2 regions of the Roseovarius halophilus (ex Wu et al. 2025) genome follow, and region 2 is predicted to be linked to the other one. Evidence: riboswitches for the same ligand, from Rfam matches in the RefSeq annotation. Region 2 holds a riboswitch; the other holds the start of a gene.

Region 1 (4,288 bases), on a different contig from region 2:
GCGGTGAACATGGATTTCACCTCGCCATAGCCGTCCTCGACGGTGAGCGCGCCGGTGCCGAGGGTTTCGTGGCCGTCGCGCGCGGCAAAGAAATGGACGCCGGGCGCCGCCAGCGCCTCGACATCGAGGAAATAATTGTCCTCGGGCGGAAAGAGTGCGCGCATCAGGTCATGGCTTGCCGCAAGCAGCGCGCGCGCCGCGGGCGCACGCGGGTCGGCCGGTTCCACGATGAGCATCAGGCACAGAGCGCGGTTTCGATCGCGGCGCGGTCGAGCCCGGCCTGACCGATCACGACAAGGCGCGTCTCGCGCGCGTCGGTGCCGAAGGGCCGGTCGAAATAGCTGTCCACCCGCGGCCCGACGGCCTGAAGGGTGAGGCGCATGGGCTTGCCCGATACCGCGGCAAAGCCCTTGAGGCGAAGGATGTCGTGCGCCCTGATCACGTCGGCCAGCGTCTCGGCGAAGGCCGCCGGATCGGTGATTTCCGAGCGGGTGACGACGAAACTCTCGAATTCGTCGTGATCGTGATCATGGTGATGATGATCATCATCGTCGTCGTGGTGATGATGGTGATGCAGCTCGTGCCGTGCGGAAATGTCGGATTCGGCCCCGTTGCCTTGCCCGAGCAGCACGTCGACCGGCAGCGCCCCCATCGTGGACTTGACGACCTGCACCCCGTCGCGACTGTCCGTCTTGAGCCGGGTCAGGAGAGCTTCCGAATCGTCGTCCGACAGCAGGTCGGCCTTGTTGACGACGATCATGTCGGCGCAGGCGACCTGATCGGCGAAAAGTTCTGACAGCGGTGTTTCGTGATCAAGGTTTTGGTCCTGGGCACGCTGCGCGTCCACGGCGGCCGTGTCATGCGCGAAACGGCCATCGCTGACGGCCTTGCCGTCGACCACCGTCACAACACTGTCAACGGTGACGCGTGTCGAAATCTCGGGCCAGTTGAACGCCCGGACCAGCGGTTGCGGCAGCGCGAGCCCGGAGGTCTCGATGACGATGTGATCGGGCGTGTCGTCACGTTCGATCAGTTTTTTCATCGTCGGCACGAAATCCTCGGCGACGGTGCAGCAGATGCAGCCGTTGCTGAGTTCCATCACGTCGTCGTCGGCGCAGCCCTCGATCCCGCATCCCTTCAGGATGCCGCCATCCACGCCCAAGTCGCCGAACTCGTTGATGATGAGCGCGATGCGGCGGCCGTTGGCGTTTTCCAGCATGTGACGAATGAGCGTCGTCTTGCCGGCACCCAGAAAACCGGTGACCACGGTCGCGGGTATCTTGCTGTTGTTCATTGCGGTACCTGGTGGAGTTGGAAAGCTGAAAATGGAAAGGACGGCCCACCGGGGCCGCCCTCGGAAATGCGTGACCCGTCAGCCCGAGATCATTGCCACGAGCGGACCTTCGGCGATTTCCAGCGTCAGGAACAGGCCCACGCCGGCGACAGTCGCCCCGACGAGGCGGGCGTTCACGGCAGCCGCTTCGCGTGCGCCCAGCACCTTCTCGGTCACCCAGCCGGCGGCGATCGCGATGGCGTACTGGATCACGCCGAGGCCGATCAGGTACCCGCCGAGGACGGCCACGTTCACGCCGCCTTCCTGCGCGGCGATGCTGTTGCCGAAGGCGGACCCGTGGAAAAGACCGAACGCCGCGAACACCGCGACCGCCGTTCCCGCGCCGAGGGCACGACCGGAGAGCACGACACCGCCGACGGCCAGCAGCGACAGGGCGATGACGGCTTCCTTCATCGGCAGGCCGATCCCGGCATACATGAGCGCGCAGCCTGCGAGCATCGCGGCGATGTAGCCTGCCGGCGCGAGGTAACGCTGCGCGGTAAAGAGCGCCGCGACACCCATCGCGATGACGAAAAACATGTGGTCGAAGCCCAGAACCGGGTGACCGAAACCCGACAGAAGGCCGTGGCTGAAGGTTTCCATGGTCATGCCGCCCAGCGGATGGTGGGCAAGCGCGGGCGTCGCGATGGCGCTGGCGGTTGCTATGGCGAGTATCTTTTTCATTTTACTGTCCCCTTCGGGTTGTTCTGTTTGAAGGGGGTATCGTGAGGGGCCATCAGGCGTGGTCCATACCTGGCTTCCCCCCAACGGATCACCCCGTCCGTTGTTTCCGGGTCGGGCGCGGGCGCCCGATGCGAGGCTGGTCTCCTGGCTCGCGGGTCGTTGCGGGCACCTGCCTTCCCGGGGGTGCATGCCCCAGTGGCTTTGTGGTGCACGCTCTCCGCATACAGTCGCGGGGGCGGCTGACGCATGGGCGCCCGGGATGGGTCCGCCGTCACGTCATTCCCATTTCATCCCCGAGGCGCTTTGCACCATCACGGGGAACCTTGCACCACGGGTATGGCGGCGGACGCCGCGACCGTCAAGGTGATTTGCGACATCGAAACGGCCCGCTGCGGCGTCGATCCCGCGTCTGGCAGCCTGTTGCGACGACCGGGAAAAGGCTTGACCGCTCCGGCAAGATACCGCGCGAGCCCCGGAAAATTCGCAATATCTTGTGGATAAATGGCTTGTACAGGCGATATGCGGGGTACCGCCGTTGACAGGCGCGTTCAGGCTTCGTCTAATCCGGTACCAAGTTGAATCATGCGGGCCGGGGGCTTCGTGCAGTTCACCAGACTCAGACTGACCGGGTTCAAGAGTTTCGTCGATCCGACGGACCTGCACATCGGGGACGGGCTGACCGGTGTCGTCGGACCGAACGGGTGCGGCAAGTCGAATCTGCTCGAGGCGCTGCGTTGGGTCATGGGCGAGACCCGGCCCAAGGCGATGCGCGGCGGCGGCATGGAGGATGTGATCTTTGCCGGCGCGGCCTCGCGCCCGGCGCGCAACTTCGCGGAAGTCAGCATCCACATCGACAATGCCGACCGGTTGGCGCCGTCGGGGTTCAACGAGTCCGATCACCTCGACATCGTGCGCCGCATCACGCGTGATGTCGGCAGTGCCTACAAGGCCAACGGCAAGGAGGTGCGAGCGCGGGACGTGCAGATGCTGTTTGCCGACGCCTCGACGGGGGCGCATTCGCCGGCGCTCGTGCGGCAGGGGCAGATCGCCGAGCTGATCAACGCCAAGCCCAAGGCGCGTCGCCGCATACTCGAAGAGGCGGCGGGCATTTCGGGGCTGTACCAGCGGCGGCACGAGGCCGAGTTGAAGCTGAAGGGCACCGAGCAGAACCTCGCGCGGGTGGAAGACGTGATCGAGCAGCTTGCCGGTCAACTTGCGCAATTGGCGCGGCAGGCCAAGCAGGCGGCGCGCTACCGCGAGATCGGCGAGGCGTTGCGGCAGGCCGAGGGGTTGTTGCTGTATCGCCGCTGGAAGGAGGCCGACGCGGCGCGCCAAACGGCCGAAGCCGGGTTGCAGGAGCGCACCACGGCCGCCGCGCAGGCCGAAGCGGCAGCGCGGGATGCGGCCTCGCGGCGCATGACGGCCGACGAGGCATTGCCACCCCTGCGCGAGGAAGACGCGATCGCGGCGGCCGTCCTGCAGCGTTTGCAGGTCGAACGGGACACGCTGGCCGAGCAGGAGAGCGCCGCGCGCGACCGGATCGAGACATTGGAGCGCCGGATCGAGCAATTGGCCCATGACATCGAGCGTGAGGAAAGCCTCAACCGCGATGCCGGTGAAACTATCGCCAAGCTGGAGTGGGAGGCGTCCGAACTGGAGAAGGCCGCCCAGGGCCATGTGGCCAAGTTGGAGGCCGCCGCCGCCGAGGCCAAGGATGCCGCGCAGATCCTGCAGGATCGCGAAACCGACCTGAGCCAGTTGACCGAGGATGTGGCGCGGTTGTCGGCCCGGCACCAATCCGCGCAGCGACTGGTGGCTGACAACCGAAAAACACTGGAAAAATCTGAAGCCGAGGCCGCGCAGGCACGCGAGGCGGCGCAGGGTTCGCAGGCCGCGCTGGAAAAGGCGGGGCGGGAATACGAGGCCGCGCAGGCGGCGGAGGCGCAGGCTGTCGCGACCGCGCGCAATGCCGAGGAAACGCTGGCCGAGGCCGACGCGGCGCGCGCCGAGACGCAGGCACGCGAGGCCGAGGCGAGGGGCGAAAGGTCTGAAGCCGAAGGCGAGGTCAACGCGCTGTCGGCGGAGGTCTCGGCGCTGGCCCGGCTCGTTGACCGGGACACCGACGCGGGTGGACAGATCATGGACCGGCTCAATGTCGCGCCGGGTTATGAAAAGGCCTTGGGCGCGGCATTGGCCGATGATCTGCGCGCCCCGGAGGTCGAGGCGGACGGCCCGACCGGGTGGGCCCAGTTGCCCGGATACCCGGCCGCG
Region 2 (4,288 bases):
CCGTCGCGCGGGTTTTCCGACATGCGGTTGGTGCCCAGGTTGTGCGTGGACGGGTAGGGCGGTGTCGGGAAGCTGCGCGTTGCGCCCACGGCATCGTAGACGGCCTTGCCCTGTTCGTAGGCGTGGTTGCGCATGGCGATGTCGTTGGGATGATCATCGAAATGCACGTCCGCCACGGGCATGCCGTACTGGTCCTTGACGTCGTGGTTCAGTGTCACGCGGTTCGTTTCCTGCGGCATGTCTTCTCCGACGATCCACATGCCGGCCATGTTCTCGTAGGAATCAAGCGCGGTGGTGAACTCGCGCCCCCACCCGCCCGGATCGAGGAAGGCCGCCATGAACGGCAGGCCAAGGCTGAGCGTTTCCAGCTCGTACCCGCCCACGAATCCGCGCGACGGATCGTGCCGTGCCTCGTCCTGGATGATGCCGGCCATCGTGGTGCCGCGCCACATGCGGACGGGCTCCTCGAAGGTGGCGTAGACCGAACCGGTCATGTGCCGCATGTAGTTGCGGCCCACCTGGCCCGAGCTGTTGGCCAGCCCGTCCGGATACATCGACGAGGCCGAGTTCAGCAGGATGCGCGGCGATTCGAACGAGTTGCCCGCCACGCAGACGGCGCGCGCCTTCTGCTTGACTTCATTGCCGTCGGCATCGGCATAGACCACGCCGTTGACCCGGCCATCCTCGCCGTGCTCGATCCGCAGCACGTGCGCTTTCTCGCGCACTTCGAGGTTGCCGGTCGCCTCCCCGCGCGGGATGTCGGTGTAGGCCGATGACCACTTGGCCCCCCACTTGCAGCCCTGAAAGCAGAAACCGGTCTGCTGGCAGGCCATGCGCCCGTCATATTCCTCGCTGTTGATGGCCATCCGCCCGGTATGGACTTCCTTGTAGCCCATGGCGCGCGCTCCGGCCTCGAAAACCTTGAAGTTGTTGTTGCCCGGCAGCCCTTTCAGCCCGTTGGTGCGGGTTACGCCCAGCTTCTTCTCGGCCTTGTCGTACCATGGGGCCATCTCCGCGCCGTCGATGGGCCAGTCCAGCAGGTTCGCGCCCTGCACGTCGCCGTAGTTGGTCTTGGCCTTCCACTCGTGGTCCTGGAAGCGCAACGAGGCCCCCGCCCAGTGCGTGGTGGTGCCACCGACCGCCTTGACGATCCATGCGGGCAGGTTGGGGAAATCGTTCGATACACGCCAGCTACCGGACGTGGTGCGCATGTCCAGCCATGCAAGCTGGCCGAAACTTTCCCACTCGTCATTGACGTAATCCTGCGGCAGGTACCGCCCGCCCGCTTCCAGCGCCACGACGCTCACGCCCCGTTGCGCCAACTCGTTCGACAGCACGCCGCCGCCGGCGCCGGTGCCGATGACGACGATCACGTTGTCGTCGTTCAGATCAAATGGTGCAGCCATAGTCTCTCCTCCCTCTGGCCATGGCTCAAAGCCAATTGATGTCGTCGAAGCCGCGGTTGATGTAGCCGCCCTTGGAATAGGATTCGCCCTCGTAACCGAAAAGCGGCCAGACCTCCTTCTGGTTATAAAGCCCGGTGACCAGCCCGCCGCGAACCTGCTGGAAGAACGGGCTGTCCTCCATGCCGCGCAGGATATCCACGCGGTCGCGTTCCCAGCCGACCGACAGGTAGCTGTCAAACCCCTTGTGGCGCGCCGCGGCGTCAAGACCCGCGATGCCGGCTTCGACCCCCTCGGCGGCCTCGGCCGTGTCATAGCCCTTGACCGCGCGGGCATAGTACTCGTCGCCCAGATGGTCGTGCGGATAGATGTCCCGCGCCATCTGGATCAGCGTCGCCATTGTCCGGGATTTCAACGCCGTGGTCTCCATCGCCCATGCCGCGTCGGCACTGGCGACGAAGCCGGTACCGACAATAAGGCTGGCGCCGGCGGCCATGCTGCGCGAAAGCAGCTCACGCCGCGTCAGCCCCCTTTGCTGGCTGGTGTCTTTCATGGTCTCTCCTCCCATTTGCACCTTTTCGATTACTTGAAACGCCCGCCGCGCTGCAGAACCTCGATCTCGTAGCCATCCGGATCGGCCACGAAGAAGAACTTGCCCACGAGTTCGCCGTCGGGGGCGAATTCCACGATCTTGCGGGGGTTCAGGCCCTCGGCCTCGAAGCGCGCGTGCTCGGCTTCCAGATCCTCGACCAAGACAGCGAAATGTCCGTAACCGTCGCCAAGGTCGTAGGGCGCCTCGCGGCCCTTGTTGACGGTCAGTTCCAGTTCGAACGGGCTTTCGTCGTTGCTCAGGTAAACGAGCGTGAAGTTCTCGAAATCCAGACGGTCGGCGATCTCGAGCCCGAAAGCCTTCTTGTAGAATTCGATGGAACGCGCCTCGTCAAGCACGCGGATCATGCTGTGGATGGCTTTGGCCATATGGTCCTCCGGATCAATTTGCTTGGTCCGGAAGCTTTACCAAAGCTCGATGATGGCGGGTAGTAAACGGTTACTACACGCGGCGGGTGCTATTCGGCCGCGATCGGTGATTCGGCCGTGCTGTTCGCGCGCTCGCGATGGACAAGACACGTGCACCGCAACAGCGACGTGAAGTTCTGCGGCTCACCGCGCAGTTCCAGAACCTCGCCATGCAGTTTCGATACGAAACCCGGTGTGCTCAACCCTTCTGACTCGGCAATCTCGTCGAGAATGGCCCAGAACGATTTTTCGAGCCGTATGCTCGTGCTCTGACCGTTGAGCCGCATGCGACGTGTTTCGAGCGTGTAGCGTTCCGGATCCTGCCCGGCAAATATTCGGCACATCCTTTTTCCTCCCTTGCCCGGCGCCTCCCGCGCGACCGGACCTGCAACGACATAACATGATTGCTCAAAATGCCACAGCGTGGAAGGCCCCAGCCACGGCAAAGCGCAGCGTTCGCGAGAATCCGCGATCGCGACACGCCCGCGGGAAAGCGTGCGGCAACACCGCCGTGATACCGCCATGATGCCACCGCGTTGCCGATGGCGGATTCCGTGGTCGCATGGCGTGTTGCCCGTCCATGGGCCGACGTGACTGGGCGACCGGCAAATGCCCCTTGTATCCCGGTTTCGTGCTGATACCGTCCTGACCCGAGGTTCCGCGCTTCGCGCGGGTAAATGGGAATCCGGTGCGATGCCGGCGCTGCCCCCGCAACGGTAAGGACGGGTGACGCGGCTCTACGCCACTGGAGTATACACTTCCGGGAAGGCGCCGCATCCGATACCGCCGAGCCCGGAAACCAGCCTCGGGACATTGACAAACCGCGGGAAGCGGCGTGGATGGCCCGCCTCTCATGCCTTTCCCGCCCCAGACCGGCCCGGGGTGCGGCCGGCGGAGGAAACCGGATGAACGTGACCCAGATACTGGACGGCCTCGAATCGAGCGCCGCGACCGGACACGAGGCGGACACCATCGCGCGGGTGGGGTTTCTTGAATGGGTCTTTGCCTATCCTCGCGCGACAACGCAGCAGGATGCCCGGCGTGCACTGGCGGAACCGGCGGCGCAGAACGCTTGTAGCGCGGCGGCGCGGGCATTCGTGAAGCATCTCGAACAGGCGACTGGCCCGGGCATCGCGCGGAATGGACGGCGGGGCAGGTCACGGCGCATGAGCTAGCCAGATGAGCAGCCCGGGCCAGAACGGCGCGTCAGGTCGAAAAGCAGGGTCGTCACCCGGCTGGACTGCCGTGATTCGCGTGACGCGGGATTGCAGGAGGGTAAACGGCGACGCCTAGGGAGGAGGAGAAGGCGCCGCCGTTTTGGTACGTCCAGCCCCAGGGAGGAGGAGGGGGCCTTTCGCAATGGATCGGGCCGAAGCCCGGTATTTTGGGCGGCACCCCCGGGGAGGAGAGGTCGGAGGTGCCGCCGGATCAGGAGCCCTAGGGAGGAGGAGAAGGGCGCCCGATGCCTTGTGTCCACGACCTATCCGCCGTAGACAGTTTCGTATGCGACGTGGCGTATGATCCCACGGTGAAGACCGAGGTCATCCAGCTCCTGCGTCGAAAGCTTCGACAATTCCTTCACGGTCTGCCGATAGTTGCGGTAGGCGGCGATCCGTTGCGTCAAGGCGTACGCGGCGATACTGATTTGCTCGCCGAGGCCGGATGACACGCGTGTCGTTTCATGAGCGAATGCCATTTCAAGCCTTCCTTGAATTGCCGTGGCTGCACCATCGTTTCATTGGGACAAACATATCTCGATGCTGCGTCTGCACAATCCCCCGAACGTTCAATGCTGCTATGCGGCAAATGCATATGATCCGCTGACCTTGCGTCAGGTAAAGCGACTGATTTTTATGCATAAATGAAAT

Evidence for each region. A riboswitch is a leader RNA that binds a small molecule or an ion and turns the genes downstream of it on or off. The one in region 2 is predicted to bind cobalamin.
Region 1: another riboswitch for cobalamin. It lies ahead of ACH107_RS27355 (HupE/UreJ family protein); the one in region 2 lies ahead of ACH107_RS14835 (hypothetical protein).

Annotation. Positions count from the first base shown of each region.
Region 1 covers NZ_JBKOTX010000221.1:910-5,197, reverse strand. The annotation lists gene ACH107_RS27365 (GNAT family N-acetyltransferase) at 1-236, opposite strand, end outside; gene cobW (cobalamin biosynthesis protein CobW) at 236-1,294, opposite strand; gene ACH107_RS27355 (HupE/UreJ family protein) at 1,373-2,017, opposite strand; cobalamin riboswitch at 2,134-2,358, opposite strand; partial or broken gene ACH107_RS27350 (chromosome segregation SMC family protein) at 2,618-4,288, shown strand, end outside.
Region 2 covers NZ_JBKOTX010000068.1:12,460-16,747, forward strand. The annotation lists gene ACH107_RS14815 (GMC family oxidoreductase) at 1-1,406, opposite strand, end outside; gene ACH107_RS14820 (Twin-arginine translocation pathway signal) at 1,432-1,956, opposite strand; gene ACH107_RS14825 (VOC family protein) at 1,986-2,381, opposite strand; gene ACH107_RS14830 (ribbon-helix-helix domain-containing protein) at 2,471-2,764, opposite strand; cobalamin riboswitch at 3,057-3,243, shown strand; gene ACH107_RS14835 (hypothetical protein) at 3,326-3,595, shown strand; gene ACH107_RS14840 (DUF1127 domain-containing protein) at 3,901-4,116, opposite strand.